One region of the Micromonospora sp. NPDC049529 genome, then DNA from elsewhere that is predicted to be linked to it. Evidence: predicted binding sites of a transcription regulator. Region 1 holds the regulator's gene; the other holds the start of a gene.
What was found. The regulator HspR, encoded in region 1, represses chaperone genes until heat shock. The targets are predictions, from matches to a motif close to TTGAGTNNNNNNNACTCAA.

Region 2: a site for HspR is predicted at 4,493-4,511, ahead of lon (endopeptidase La). Genes of this name have one in related genera too.

Annotation. Positions count from the first base shown of each region.
Region 1 covers NZ_JBVJHT010000001.1:341,330-348,988, reverse strand. The annotation lists gene ACZ6QQ_RS01645 (hypothetical protein) at 34-465, shown strand; gene ACZ6QQ_RS01640 (PadR family transcriptional regulator) at 601-948, opposite strand; gene ACZ6QQ_RS01635 (DUF397 domain-containing protein) at 1,059-1,247, opposite strand; gene ACZ6QQ_RS01630 (helix-turn-helix domain-containing protein) at 1,238-2,104, opposite strand; gene ACZ6QQ_RS01625 (hypothetical protein) at 2,275-2,814, shown strand; gene ACZ6QQ_RS01620 (heat shock protein transcriptional repressor HspR) at 3,135-3,575, opposite strand; gene dnaJ (molecular chaperone DnaJ) at 3,603-4,811, opposite strand; gene ACZ6QQ_RS01610 (nucleotide exchange factor GrpE) at 4,906-5,757, opposite strand; gene dnaK (molecular chaperone DnaK) at 5,919-7,659, opposite strand, start outside.
Region 2 covers NZ_JBVJHT010000018.1:39,775-47,433, forward strand. The annotation lists gene abc-f (ribosomal protection-like ABC-F family protein) at 1-966, opposite strand, end outside; gene ACZ6QQ_RS27880 (alpha/beta fold hydrolase) at 1,211-2,014, opposite strand; gene lon (endopeptidase La) at 2,128-4,470, opposite strand; gene ACZ6QQ_RS27890 (excalibur calcium-binding domain-containing protein) at 4,643-5,248, shown strand; gene ACZ6QQ_RS27895 (ABC transporter substrate-binding protein) at 5,442-6,398, shown strand; gene ACZ6QQ_RS27900 (hypothetical protein) at 6,547-7,272, shown strand; gene ACZ6QQ_RS27905 (DedA family protein) at 7,517-7,659, shown strand, end outside.

The DNA of each region.
Region 1 (7,659 bases):
GACCCGCACACGCGAGAGCGGAAGGTCGGCCCGGTGAGCGTGCAACAGACCGGCTTCCAAGGCTTCTCCAACCCGGTGGACCCGTCTCCCGCCGAGTTACGCGCCTGGGCCTACCAACCGGATTCCGTACCCCTGCAATCCATGCCGCAGGACTGGGACCTGCTGGTCTCCGGTGACCGGCTCATCACCACCATGTTCGACCTGGCGATGGACCGGTCCTGCCCGGCCCGCCGGTTCGCCCTGCACTGCCTCTACATCTACGCGGGCGACGGCATCCGGACGAAGTTTCGCGCCCAGCCGAAGCGGCGGCTGCGCAAGCTGGTCGAGCGGGCCGAGCAGGGCGGCGACGAGCAGATGCAGATCTGGGCGTACAACAGCCGGATGCTGCTGGCCAATCCGAAGCTGTTCAACTACCACGACTGGTGCGAGGGCGGCCTGGTCCGCCAGGGCCGCCGCCTCGGCTGACCGGGCGACAGCCCAGACACTCCAATACCCGGGGCGGGCGGCAGCCCCCCGTCGGTACTACCGACCGCCCCGGGCAGCTTCGAGTAAGCCGTGGAACAGCGGGGCAGCCAGCCCGCTACCGCCGCTCCGGCTCGGTCATGCCAGACCCGCCGCAGGTCGCGGCGCCGACGAACGGACCGGCCGGTCGGTCACGACCCGAGCCGCCGCCGCCATCGCCTCGGCCTCCGCTCGCAGCGCGGCCGTGCCGTCCGGGGTGAGCGCGTAGTAGCGCCGGGCGCGACCGTTGACGATCTCCTCGCGGGTCGACGCCACGTAGCCCTCGCCGGTGAGGCGGTCGAGCGCGGCATAGAGCGTGCCGGTGGCGAGACGGATCCGCCCCTGCGACAGCTCACCGGCTCGGATCATGATCGCGTAGCCGTGCAACGGCTCGTCCTGCAACGCGGCCAGGATGAAGTACGTCGGTTCCCTCATGCGCGTACTCACGTGGCGACTATATGACGGTCAACTACTTATGTAAACATCATGACCAACACTGTCCTGCGTACGACAACGCCCCGCACCGAAGTCGGTACGGGGCGCACGTCGAGCTGGGTTCAGTGCTGCTTGGCGAGTCCCACGAAGGCCCGCCAGGCGACCGGGCCGAAGGCCAGGCTGCCGCCGTCACGATCCTTGCTGTCCCGTACCAGGACCCGGCCCGGCAGGTTGTCGGCAACCTCCACGCAATTACCGCCGTTCGTGCCCGACCTGGTCGACTTCCGCCACTGGGCGCCGGTCACATCCATGATTTGGCCACTTCCCTCACCACGTCCAGCGTCTGCCTGCCGGGGAGAGCTTCGCTGGTCAGCCCGTCCCACCGCACACTCAGCCTAACAACGTCCGCCCGCCCCTCGAAGACCTGCGCTTCAAGCTGATTGTCGATGTATCCGGCGCGTGAGCCGCTCGGCAGGTCGGCGATGACAAAGCCGCCCTGAAGTCCGGGATAGATGCCGTGGTCGAGCGGGATCAGGCCGATGTGGACGTTGGGTCGCTCGGCCTGGTCGAGCAGATGCTCGATCTGCTGGGCCATCACGTCGTGGCCGCCACACGTCCGGCGCAGCACCATCTCGTCCAGCACCAGGAACACCTCCGGTGGAGTATCGCGGTCGAGGATCGCCTGCCGCGACATCCGCTCGGCCACCTTCTCGTCCAGCCGGGCGCCGGAGAAGCCACCGATCCGGAACAGCGCCCGTGCGTACGCCTCGGTCTGCAACAGACCGGGCACGAAGGCGGGCTCATAGCCGCGGAGGGTGGTTGCCTCGCGCTCGTATTCCAGCCACTCGCGCAGCCAGACGGGCGAGAAGGAGTCCACCACCAACTCGGTCCAGAGGTTGACGAAGAAGCCTCCGGTTTCCAGGGCCTCGTCCAGCAGCCCCAGGAACTTCTCGTCCAGCGGTGCCTTTCCCTGCTCGATGTTGCTGATATGCGAGTCCGAGCAGAAGGTCCGTTGACCCAGGGCTATCTGGGTCATGTTGGCGGCGACCCGGCGGCGCCTGATTTCACGGACCAGATACTCCGACGGCGAGATTCCCACGCGTTCCACACCTTCCCAGGATTTCGGGTTCTGTCTATCGACCGTCACCAGCGGTGCTGGTTCGTCCACGAAGCGGGTTGTGCTGTTCCGACAGTAGGGGCTCACCCACCACAGTGTCACCAAGGAACCGCTCGGATCCTCCCGGTACGTACGACCGGACGTGGACGGGTGGAACTGGGGCCGCCCCGCAGCCCGCCCCCATCGGACCGGAGCGGCCCCACTCAAAGCGAGGAGGTGCGATGACCGCGAAACATGTGCCCCTGCGCCCGCTCTGGATCTGCCGGACCGATGCCCAACCGTGGCCCTGTGCCGACGCCCGACTCGACCTCGTGGCCGAGTTCCGGGACCGGACGCTCGCACTGACGCTCTTCCTCGGCGCCCAGTTCATCGAGGCGCTGGGCGACCTGCACACCATCGATCCCGAGCTGGGTAGCCCGCCCGACTCACGCGCCCTGTACGAACGCTTCATCGGCTGGGTGCCCGTACGACGAAAGGCGGGTGCCGCGTTGCCCGACGAGGACAACCTGACCGCTCCGCACCGTCCCTCCGTCGATAACTGGCGCTGCCTCGATGACGACGAGGACTGGCCGTGTGCGGTCTTTCGCCGCCGGATGTGGGCGCTCTATCCGAGGGAACCAGAACGACTCGCCGCCTTCATGCGGCACTTCCGGGACAGGGCGGCACCGGCGCTACCGGAACTGACCCCTGAGCAGATCGAGGCGAGATTCATCGACTGGATCAACGACCCGCCCATTCGTCGCCGACTGAGGTCGATATGACGACCACCGACAGCGGGAAGACCGGCCCCGAATGCGTGCACTGCCAGCTCGTTTTCCCCGAACTGATCCCCGGCCGCCCAGCCCCCATCCATGTCGAGCGAGAGACGCAGAAAACCTGCTTTGGCAGCGGAGCGCGTACGGCCACAGACGTAATCACGCAGAGTTCGGCTCGCCGAAGCCGGCGGACCCTCTGGTGATCAAAGAGAACGGTACGGGCCGGGACCCCCCGTGGATCCCGGCCCGTACCGGCATCCCTCAAACTAGGCCAACGCCCCGCACCTCCGGGCGGAAATGCGGGGCGTTCCGAGATGTGGGCAACCTCAGGGGCGGGGCCGGGGGCGCCAGACCACCAGGGCGGTCGACACCTGGTTGGTCGGCACCAGGTCCCGACGGGGGAACGGGCCGGTGGCCGCCGCCTCCAGCTCGGCAACCCGCCGGTACGCGTGCTCCAGCTCGGCTTCCATCTGCGCCATCCGCTGCTGCAACTCGTCGACCAGCTGCTCCAGCCCGATGATCCGCTTGATCCCGGCGAGGTTGACCCCGTCGTCCTGGCTGAGTCGCTGCACCTCGCGCAGCAGGGCAACGTCACGCACGCTGTAGCGCCGGCCGCCGCCCGCCGCCCGGCCGGGTTGGACCAGGCCCATCCGGTCGTACTGGCGGAGGGTCTGTGGGTGCATCCCCGCCATCCGGGCCGCTACCGAGATCATCAGTACCTTGGCATCGGACGACGTCTCGACCGAGATGATGAATTCCTCAGTCATCGCCACTCACCTCCGCATCACTGACCGCTAGTTAACTCGACGCACCCGGGCGTCGAGATGTTCCCGCCCGGCCGGGGGACTCTGCTTGGCGAACAATTCCAGTGCCTCACGGGCCTCGGCGGAGAGCTGCGCCGGCACCTGGACCTCGACGGTGACGAGCAGGTCGCCCGGCTGACCGTCGCGCCGGGCCACGCCCTTGCCACGCGCCCGCAGGGTCCGGCCGCTCGGGGTGCCCGGCGGCACCCGCAGGGTCACCGCACCGTCCATGGTGGGCAGCCGCAGGTCGGTGCCGAGCACCGCCTCGGCGAACGTGATCGGCACGGTCAGCGTGAGGTCATCACCACTGCGCCCGAACAGCTCGTCGTTGCGGACCTTGATTAGCACGTACAGGTCACCGGCGGAGCCGCCGCGCTCACCCGGCTCACCACGCCCGGCCAGCCGGATCCGCTGGCCGTCGGCCACCCCACCGGGGAACCGTACGTTCAGCGTGCGGGTCTTGGTAACCCCGCCGGTGCCGAGGCACTCCGGGCACTTCTCCTCCACCACCGTGCCGACGCCCTGACACTCGCGGCACGGCTCGGAGAAGCTGAACGAGCCCTGGTTGCGGGTGACCACACCGGCGCCGTGGCACTGCGGGCAGGCCCTCGGCTGGGTGCCGGGCTTGGCGCCGTCGCCGTGGCAGGTGTCGCAGACCCCCGGCGCCCGCAGGGTCAGGGGCAGGGTGACCCCGCGTACGGCGTCGTTGAAGTCGAGTACGACCTCCGCCTCGACGTCGCGTCCCCGGGCCGGACCACGACCCCGTGGCGGTGCTCCGGCGGCACCGCCACCGGAGAAGATCGAGCTGAACAGGTCGGAGAATCCGGCGCCGCCGAACCGGCGGTCACCGGCTCCGCCGGCACCGGGCTGGCCGGCGTTGCCGAACAGGTCGGAGACGTCGAACGGGTAACCGCCACCGGCGGTCGGCTGTCCGCTGCGCGCGTTGCGCCGGAAGGCGCCCGAGCCGAACAGCGAGCGCATCTCGTCGTACTCGCGGCGTTTGCGGTCGTCGGAGAGGACGTCGTACGCCTCGGAGACCGTCTTGAATCGCTCCTCGGCCTGCGGATCGCCCGGGTTGTGGTCCGGGTGCGACTCGCGGGCCAGCTTGCGGTACGCCTTCTTGATCTCGTCGGAGGAGGCGGACTTACCCACACCCAGCGCGGCGTAGAAGTCCTTCTCCAGCCAGTCCTTGGAACTCATCTGTCGTCCACCCCCTTCCTCGCGTCGTGATCGGGGCGCACCGGGCCCGCCGCAGCGGTCACCGGTACGCCCCGATCATGACAGTCGAATCCCACTACTCCGGATCGGCGACGGCGACCAGTGCCGGCCGCAGCAGGCGCTCGCCGAGTTGGTAACCCCGGCGCATGACCTCGACGCAGGTGGGTTCGGTGACGTCGGACGAGGTCCGGTGCGCCACCGCCTCGTGCCGGGTCGGGTCGAACGGGTCGCCCTTCTCCCCGAACGGGGTCAGGCCGAACCGGGTCAGTGCCGCGTTGAGCTGCTCGGCGACGCTGCCGAACGGCCCGACCAGGTCGCCGTGCTCACGTGCCCGATCCAGGTCGTCCAGTACGGGCAGCAGCGCGGTCAGCACCTGTCCGGTGGTCTGCTCGGCCGCCAGTCCCCGGTCCCGGTCAACCCGCTTGCGGTAGTTGGCGTACTCCGCCGACACCCGCTGGAGGTCACGGGTCCGCTCGTCGAGCTCGGCCCGCAGTGCCTCCAACTCGGCGCCGAGCGGTCCGGGTGCGCCGCTGACCGGCTTGGCCGGCGCGTCCACCACCGCACCCTCGGGGCCGCTCGGCTGGCCCAGCTTCGGCCCACGGGCCTTGCCGTCCGCGAGTTCGACCTCGACCTCGGCGTCCTCGACCAACTCGTCCAGGATCGGGGTGCCCGACTGGTCGGACTCGCCGACCAGCCCCTCGTCGTCGTCCGAGTCGTCCGGCTGCTCCGGCCCGGCCCCGTTCACCGACGCCGCGACCTCTGCCGAATCGGCATCGTCGGTGTCCGGATCGGCACCGTCGTCGGTCCGGTCGTCGTTGCGTTCGTCTCGGATGACAACCCGCTCGTCAGCCTGCTCCTGCGCCGGGCCGGAGCCACCCGGCGTCGACCCGGTGGTCTCCGGGTCGGCGGCTTGTGGCTTCTCCGTCATGACTTCTCCTCGCTCCGCTCGTCCAGACTCCGGTCCACGGGACCGGGCTGGCCGATCACCCTGCGCTGTACGGCCACGCGACTACCTCGCGCCGGACAGCGTCGAGGGCAGCGCCGGTCCCGGTCGCCCGGTGGCGACCGGGCCGGCGTGGTGGCGACGGGTCACTTCTTGTCGTCCTCGTCGACGATCTCGGCGTCCACGACGTCGTCCGGGCCACCGGCCGGCTTGCCGCCGGTCGGGCCGGCACCGGTCGCACCGGCACCCGCGCCTGCGGCACCGGGCTGCTCGCCCTGCTCCGCCTGCTGGGTGTAGAGCAGCGAGCCGGCCTGCTGGGAGACCGTGGCCAGCTTCTCGTGCGCCGTCTTGACCGCCTCCAGGTCGGTGCCGCCGAGCGCGCTGCGCAGGTCACCGAGGGCCTCGTTGATCTGCTCACGGGACTCGCCGGGGAGCTTGTCGCCGCTCTCGGCCAGGAACTTCTCGGTCTGCCACTGGAGCTGCTCGGCGACGTTGCGGGTCTCCGCCTCCTCGCGGCGACGCTTGTCGTCGTCGGCGTGGTCCTGGGCGTCGCGCATCATCCGCTCGATGTCGTCCTTCGGCAGCGCCGAGCCGCCGGTGATCGTCATCGACTGCTCCTTGCCGGTGCCGAGGTCCTTCGCGTTGACGTGCACGATGCCGTTGGCGTCGATGTCGAAGGTGACCTCGACCTGCGGGACCCCGCGCGGTGCCGGCGGCAGACCGGTCAGCTCGAAGGTGCCGAGCTTCTTGTTGTAGGCGGCGATCTCGCGCTCACCCTGGAAGACCTGGATCAGCACCGACGGCTGGTTGTCGTCCGCCGTGGTGAAGACCTCGGAGCGCTTGGTCGGGATGGTGGTGTTGCGCTCGATCAGCTTGGTGAAGATGCCGCCCTTGGTCTCGATGCCCAGGCTCAGCGGGGTCACGTCGAGCAGCAGGACGTCCTTGACCTCGCCCTTGAGCACACCGGCCTGGAGTGCCGCACCGACCGCGACGACCTCGTCCGGGTTGACGCCCTTGTTCGGGTCCCGGCCGATGAGCTGCTTGACCAGCTCGGTGACGGCCGGCATCCGGGTGGAGCCGCCGACCAGGATCACGTGGTCGACGTCGGCGACCTTGACCCCGGCGTCCTTGATCGCCTGCTCGAACGGGCCCTTGGTCCGGTCCAGCAGGTCCTGCGTCATGCGCTGGAACTCGGCCCGGGTCAGGGTCGCGTCGAGGTGCAGCGGGGCCGACGGGGCACCGTCGGTGGCCGCCGGACCGGCGGTGATGTACGGCAGGTTGATGCTGGTGGTGGTCGCCGCGGACAGCTCGATCTTGGCCTTCTCGGCCGCCTCGCGGAGCCGCTGCATCGCCATCTTGTCCTGCGACAGGTCGACGCCGTGCTGGCCACGGAAGGTCTTGACCAGGTGGTCGATGATCCGCTCGTCCCAGTCGTCGCCGCCCAGGTGGTTGTCACCGCTGGTCGACTTGACCTCGACCACGCCCTCGGCCAGCTCCAGCAGGGACACGTCGAAGGTGCCGCCGCCGAGGTCGAAGACGAGTACGGTCTGCTCCTTGGAGCCCTTGTCCAGCCCGTAGGCCAACGCCGCCGCGGTCGGCTCGTTCACGATCCGCAGTACGTTGAAGCCGGCGATCTCGCCGGCCTCCTTGGTGGCCTGCCGCTGGGCGTCGTTGAAGTACGCCGGAACGGTGATCACGGCGTCGGTGATCCGCTCACCGAGGTACGCCTCGGCGTCCCGCTTGAGCTTCATCAGCGTGCGCGCCGAGATCTCCTGCGGGGTGTACTTCTTGCCGTCGATGTCTACCGACCAGTTGGTGCCGACCTCCCGCTTGACCGACCGGATGGTCCGGTCCGGGTTGGTCACCGCCTGGCGCTTGGCGACCTCA
Region 2 (7,659 bases), on a different contig from region 1:
CTCGTCGCGCAGGGCGCGGCCGGCCTCGTCGAGTCGGGCCTTCGCGTCGCCGACCCGCGCGGCGTGCGTCGTGTTCGACTTCCCCGCCGACTCCTGCGCCCCCCGTTTCATCGTCCCGGCGAAGATCTTCGGCAGGCCGGCGTTCCTGAGGTTCCGGGAGGCGTTGCCGGCCCGACGTTCGGCCCGCTCGCGGGCCTGCTGCATCTCCCGCTTCTCCCGTTTGACCTCCTGCTCGGCGTTTCGGACGTTCTTCTCGGCGACCTCCCGCTCGGCGCGCACGGCCTGCTCGTACGCGGTGAAGTTCCCGCCGTACGAGCGGACCTCGCCCCGGTCGAGTTCGAGAATGCGGTCCATCCGGTCGAGCAGCGCCCGGTCGTGGCTGACCAGTAGCAGGCAGCCGGCCCGGTCCTCGACCACGTCGTAGAGCTTGCGGCGGGCGTCGAGGTCGAGATTGTTCGTCGGTTCGTCGAGCAGCAGCACGTCGGGCCGCCTGAGCAGCTGGGCGGCCAGGCCGAGGGAGACGACCTGTCCACCGCTGACGGTGCGCAGGTGCCGGGTGAGGGCGACGTCGCCGAGGCCGAGCCGGTCCAGCTCGGCCCGGGTCCGCTCCTCGATGTCCCAGTCGTTGCCGATCGTGGTGAAGTGCTCCTCGCTCGCGTCGCCGGACTCGATGGCGTCCAGTGCGCCGAGGACCGGGGCGATGCCCAGGACCTCGGCCACGGTCAGGTCGCCGACCAGCGGCAGGGTCTGCGGAAGATACCCGAGCACCCCGTCGACGGTCACCGAGCCGCCGGTGGGCCGCAGTTCCCCGGCGACGAGCCGGAGCAGGGTGCTCTTGCCGGCGCCGTTCGGCGCGACGATGCCCGTACGGCCGCCGCCGACGGTGAAGGACAACTCCCGGAAGACCGGGGTGTCGTCGGGCCAGGAGAAGGAGAGGTTCGAGCAGACGATGAACGCCTCGGACATGTGATTGCCTCGGAGGGTGATGCGGGCGTACCGGGGTCGCCCGGCGGAGGAACAGGGACGGGTGGAACGACGACATGGCCACGTCGGCGCTCTGCGCGCCCACCGGTGGCCGATCACGTCCGGGTATCACCCGGAGATGTCGTCGTCACCCGCCATGTCTGGTCTCCCTGTTTCGTCTCCCACCGGTTTCCGGTCTTCCCGGTCCCGGTCACTCGTCGGCCACTTTACCAGCGGTCCCGCCGACTCACCGGGGGTCGCGGCGACCCGGGCGCCCGGTCGACAGCTCCTCGGCGAGCAGCCCGGACACCAGGGCCGGGTCCTCGACGTGGGCGTTGTGGCCGACGCCGGGCAGGGTCACCGCCGACGGCGTCAGCCGGGCCAACTGGTCCGCGGTGACCATCGGGTCGTGTTCTCCCCTGGCCAGCACCACCCGGCCCCGCGCCGCCGCGAGCAGACCCGGCAGGTCCGGCTCGCCGACCCCGAAGGCGGCCGGATCCAGGGCCAGCCGCCACCGCCCGTCCCCGTCCCCGGCCACCACGCCGCTCGACCCGGCCGGATCGTCGACCGGCAGCAGACCGGCCAGTCCGGACACCCTCAGGTGCCGGTCGACCGCCGCCTCGTACGAGTCGAACCAGGTGACGGGTCGTCGGGCGAGCGCACCGGCGCGGCCCAGTTCGTCCGCGGTCCAGTGCACCTTGACGCCCAACCCGATCGCGGTCCGGACCCGTACGCCGAACCAGCCGCTGGCCAGGGCGAGTCCCAGCACACCGCCGAGCGAGTGGCCGAGCACCACCACCGGCCGGTCGGGATCGAGCAGGTCGGCGAGGGCGGCGGCCAGGGCACCGAACGTGTAGCGCGGCACCGGTTTCGCGCCGCCGTGACCGGGCAGGTCCGGCGCCAGCCAACGATCCGCCCAGTGTTCGTCCAGGTACGGACGCCACCGCTGCCAGACCGCGCCGGTCGCACCGAGCCCGTGCACCAGCAGCAGCGTCGGCGCCTCGTCCTGCGCGTCGAACGCGTCGTCCCGGACCAGCCGTACGTCAGCCATGTCCGGCAGTCTGCCAGCCGCGTACGGCAGCGGTGTGGACAGACGGCGGGGGCGCCCCACCGAAGTGGAGCGCCCCCGCTCGGATCGCCCGGGACCGTGGGCGATCGCAGGTGTTACGCCACCGCGAGCGCCGGACCGTCCAGCGTCTGCGCGTCGTCGAGCTCCTCGGCCGGCCGCAGGGCCAGCGCGAGTACGTCCGCCACGTCGGCCAGGGTGTGCACGGTCAGCGCCTCGCGCACCTCGGTCGGCAGGTCGTCCAGGTCCGGCTCGTTGCGCGCCGGGATGATGACCTCGGTGAGACCGGCCCGGTGCGCGGCGAGCAGCTTCTGCTTCACCCCGCCGATCGGCAGCACCCGACCGGCCAGGGTGACCTCGCCGGTCATCCCGAACTCCGGGCGGACCGGCCGGCCGGAGGCCAGCGAAGCCAGCGCGGTGACCATGGTGATGCCGGCACTGGGGCCGTCCTTGGGCACCGCACCCGCCGGTACGTGCAGGTGGATCCGGCGTCCGGCCAGCGCGTTCGGGTCGAGCCCGAACTTGCGGCCGTTCGAGCGCAGGTACGACAGGGCGATCTGCGCCGACTCCTTCATCACGTCGCCGAGCTGGCCGGTCAGGGTCAGCCCCGGCTCGCCCTCCATGCTGGTCGCCTCGATGAAGAGCACGTCGCCACCGGCACCGGTGACGGCCAGGCCGGTCGCCACGCCCGGTACGGCGGTGCGCTCGGCCGACTCCGGGGTGAACCGGGGCCGTCCCAGGTAGGTCTTGAGGTTGTCGGTGTCGACCCGTACCGGCCCGTCGGTCGTCGCCAGCGCGACCGCGACCTTGCGCAGGATCTTGGCCAGCGCCCGCTCCAGCTGCCGTACGCCCGCCTCGCGGGTGTACTCGGCCGCGACCCGGCCCAGGGCCTCGTCGCTGACGCCGACCTCGTCGGCGGTCAGGCCGGCCCGGTCGAGCTGCCGGGGCAGCAGGTGGTCGCGGGCGATGGCGACCTTCTCCTCCTCGGTGTAGCCGTCGAGCGTGACGAGTTCCATCCGGTCCAGCAGCGGGCCGGGGATGGAGTCGACCACGTTGGCGGTGGCCAGGAAGAGCACGTCCGAGAGGTCGAGGTCGACCTCCAGGTAGTGGTCCCGGAAGGTGTGGTTCTGGGCCGGGTCGAGGACCTCGAGCAGGGCGGCGGCCGGGTCACCGGCGTAGCCCGCGGAGATCTTGTCGACCTCGTCCAGCAGCACGACCGGGTTCATCGAACCCGCCTCGCGCAGCGCCCGGACGATTCGGCCGGGCAGCGCACCGACGTAGGTGCGCCGGTGACCCCGGATCTCCGCCTCGTCGCGGATGCCACCGAGGGACACCCGGACGAACTTACGGCCGAGTGCGCGGGCGACCGACTCACCGAGGCTGGTCTTGCCCACTCCGGGCGGGCCGGCGAGGGCGAGCACGGCACCGGAGCCACGGCCGCCGACCACCTGGAGGTTGCGGGCGGCCCGCCGGTTGCGCACCGCCAGGTACTCCAGGATCCGGTCCTTGACGTCGCCGAGGCCGGCGTGGTCGGCGTCGAGTACCTCGCGGGCCGAGGCCAGGTCGGTGTTGTCGTCGGTCCGGGTCGTCCACGGCATTTCCAGTACGGTGTCCAGCCAGGTGCGGATCCAGCCGGCCTCCGGGGAGGCGTCACTGGCCCGCTCCAGCCGACCGACCTCGCGCATGGCCGCTTCGCGCACCTTGTCGGGCAGGTCGGCGGACTCGACCCGGGACCGGTAGTCGGCCGAGCCGTCCGGCTCGTCCTCGCCCAGTTCCTTGCGGATAGCGGCGAGCTGCTGGCGGAGCAGGAACTCGCGCTGGGACTTCTCCAGACCCTCGCGTACGTCCGAGTTGATCTGCTCGGTGACCTCCTGCTCGGCGAGGTGGGCGCGGACCCAGCCGACGAGCAGTTCCAGCCGCGTCGTCACGTCGGTCGCGGCGAGCAGTTCGGTCTTCTGGGCCAGGGTGAGCCAGGAGGTGTAACCGGCCGAGTCGGCCAGTTCGGAGAGGTCGGTCATCCGCTCCAGCGCGTCGATGACCTGCCAGGCGCCGCGCTCCTGGAGCAGCGACGTGGTGAGGGCCTTGTACTCGCGTGCGAGTTCCTTGGCCTTGCCGTTCGGCGCGGGTTCGTCGAGCTCGGTGGCCTCGACCCAGAGCGCCGCTCCGGGTCCGGGCACGCCGGAACCGATCCGGGCCCGGGACACGCCCCGGACCACGGCGGCCGGTTCGCCGCTGGGCAGCCGACCGACCTTCTCAATCAGGGCGATAACGCCCATGGAGCCATATTCCCCGTCCACCCGGGGCACCGCAAGAACCTTCTTGTCACCTGCCGCGCGAGCGGCGTCGACGGCAGCCTGGGTGCTCGGGTCGAGGGTCACCGGGATGACCATCCCGGGCAGCAGGACTGCGTCGGTCAGGGGCAGAACCGGAAGAGTTGCCATCGAACACCTGCCATCGTTTGAGTTGAGCCTGTACGACTCAAGTAACAAACCGTGCCCCGTGTTCCGCCCTGTGGCGCAGGCCACAATGCCGGCCCGACGACCGCTATCCGATTGTTGCCCGACGCTGGCAGGGATCGGCCGGCTTCGCTGAGCACACCTGTAGCCTGCTCTGGTGAGCCAGCCGCCCCTCGACAACCAGCGGCAGGAGCCCCGCGCGTTCGCGTACGGGCGACGCAACCAGGCGGCGGGCCGCTACCGCTCGCCGGTCCCCCGGCCATCGGACCCCTCACCCACGGCCGCGGCACCTGCCCGCATCGGCGTCAACCGCCGACGTTACTGGTTGTTCGCGCTGCTCCTGGTCCTGACGCTGGGCATCGGAGCGGCCACGTTGAGCGCGGTCTTCGCCGGTCAGACCCCCGCCACACTCGCCCCGCACGGCGTGGCCCTGGCATCGGCCAAGGCCGCCCAGCCGTCCTCCCCCAGTCCCGCGCCCACCACCCGACCGGCCACTCCCGCGCAGCCGCGCAACCAGACCCGGCCGCGGACCTCAACCACCGGGAGCACACCCGTGGTCACCACCGCGCCCGGCGTCCCGTCCACCGACCAACCCGCCGCCGGACCGACACCCGAGGCCGGCCAGGGCGGCGCCGTCGCCTACCGCAACTGCAACCAGGCACACCGGGCCGGCGTGACCCCGCTGCACCGGGGCGACCCCGGCTACTCGGCGAAGCTGGACAAGGACGGCGACGGCGTCGCCTGCGAGAAGGACAGGGACTGACCCGGCCCGTACGACATCGACCCGGCACCGGACGAGCCGGCGCCAGACGACGATCCGCCAACCGCCGACGCCGATCGGCCCTTTGTTGACCCCTTGACGGACCGACTCTAGGGTCCACAGAGGAGTCGTTTTCGCGATTCGCACGGGGTTGGTCGGAAGCTGTACGCCGTCGGCCGGATCGGGAGAGCACCACATGCGTAGAAGACTTGCCGTCGTCGTGGTCGCCACCATGTTGCTCACCGCGTGCGGCGACGTGGATGGCGGCACCACCGGAGGGACCCGGGACAAGCCCACGCAGATAACGGTCGGAGTGATCCCGATCCTCGACGTGGCGCCGATCTACCTCGGTGTCCGACAAGGATTCTTCGCCGAACGCAAGCTCGACGTCAAGCTCGAACTCGCCCAGGGCGGTGCCGCGATCGTGCCGGCCGTGCTCTCCGGCCAGTTCCAGTTCGGGTTCAGCAACAACACCTCCCTCCTGCTCGCCCAGACCCGCGGGCTCCCGCTCAAGATCGTGGCACCGGGTTCCTCGTCCACCGGCGTACCCGGCAAGGACTTCGCCGGGGTGGTCGTCGCCAGCGGCAGCGCGATCCGGTCCAGCGCCGACCTGTCCGGCAAGTCGGTGGCGATCAACACTCTCAACAACATCAGCGACACCGTCGTACGCGAGGCGGTCCGCAAGGCCGGCGGCGACCCCGGAACGGTGAAGTTCGTGGAGCTGCCGTTCCCGGACATGCCGGCCGCCGTGATGAACGGTCGGGTCGACGCCGCGTTCATCGTCGAGCCCTTCCTGACCATCGCCCGCAACCAGAAGGGCCGGGACATCTCGTCGGCCTACGCGGAGGCGACGGCCAACCTGTCGGTGGCGACGTACTTCACCTCGGCGGATCTGATCGAGTCCGAGCCGTCCCTGGTGGAGGCGTTCACCGAGGCGGTGGTGGAGTCCCAGGCGTACGCCGCCTCCCACCCGGACGAGACCCGGCAGGTGCTGTCCACGTACACCTCGATCGGGGCCGACGTCGTCCCCACCCTGACGCTGCCTGCCTTCCCGGCGGAGATCAACCGGCAGTCGGTGCAGGCACTCGCCGACATGGCCCAACGGGACGGCCTGGTGACGAAAACACCGCAGGTGGGTGCGCTCTTCGAGTGACCCGCACCGGAGACCGGAGACGGAGTTCGTCCGGAACCAGTGGCACGGCGACGGCGTCCCCGCGCTGCCGTCCGGGCGGCTCACGTCGGCGGCACCCCGAAGAGGGTGAAGAACCGTCGCACGTGCCGGTCCTAGATTAGGAGTGAAGATGGACGCGCTACTCGCCCGCGTGCTCGAAGGCCAGGGCGGAATCGACCACTGGAGGAAGCTCTCCACCCTGACCGGCACGATCGACTACGACGGCCCGTTCTGGGAGTTCAAGGGTCACGCCGACTTCGTCGGCACGGACACCGTTGCGGCGAACCTCCAGGAACAGCAGATCCACCAGACCCAGCGGTCGACCGGCCGGACGGTCGTCTTCGACGCCAGCGCCGACCGGGTGACCATCACCGACCCGGACGGCAGGATCGTCGAGGAGCTGGACAACCCGCGCGCGACCTTCGCCGGCTACGCCGTCAACACCCCGTGGAGTCTGGCCCAGACCGCCTACTTCCGCAGCTACGCCACCTGGCACTACCTGGTCGAGCCGTACGTCTTCGCCTGGCCGGGGGTCGAGGCGCACGAGGTGGAGCCGTGGACGGAGGACGGCCGGACCTGGCGGGGACTCAGCGTCACGTTCCCCGACTCGATCCACGTGCACAACCCGACCCAGCTCTACTACTTCGACGACGCCGGCCGGCTCCGCCGGATGGACTACCAGCCCGTCGTCAACGGCGACTCGCCGGTCGCCCACTACATCCGCGACGAGCAGACCTTCGACGGGATCGTGGTACCGACGCAACGGCACATCTTCCTGCGCAACGAGGACCGGACCCCGGACCTGTCGTGGAGCCCGATCACCCTGAGCCTGAGCGACGTCAGGTTCAGCGGCTGACCCGCCCGGCCGGCGACACGGCCCGCCGGGCGGGCGGGGCACGGCTGGCCGATTCCGCCCGGTCCGGCCCCGGCGAGTGGTCTGATGGTGCTGGCGGCCGCAGACCCGCCAGCACCCGCCACACCAGCGGGAGCACCAGCCGGACGAGAGGACACGATGCGCCGACCCGTCGGAGCCGAGCCGCGCCGGACCGGCGGCGTACGGACCCGCGCGCCGTCCGGCGGCGGCTGATCGGGGCGCCCGGGTGGATCAGCTCACCAACGTCCTGTCCGACCTCTCCGGCTGGCCGCTGCTGCTCATCGTCGGACTGCTCGCCTTCGGCGAGTGCGCCGCCTTCATCGGGCTGATCCTCCCCGGCGAGACGGCCCTGCTGATCGGCGGCGCGCT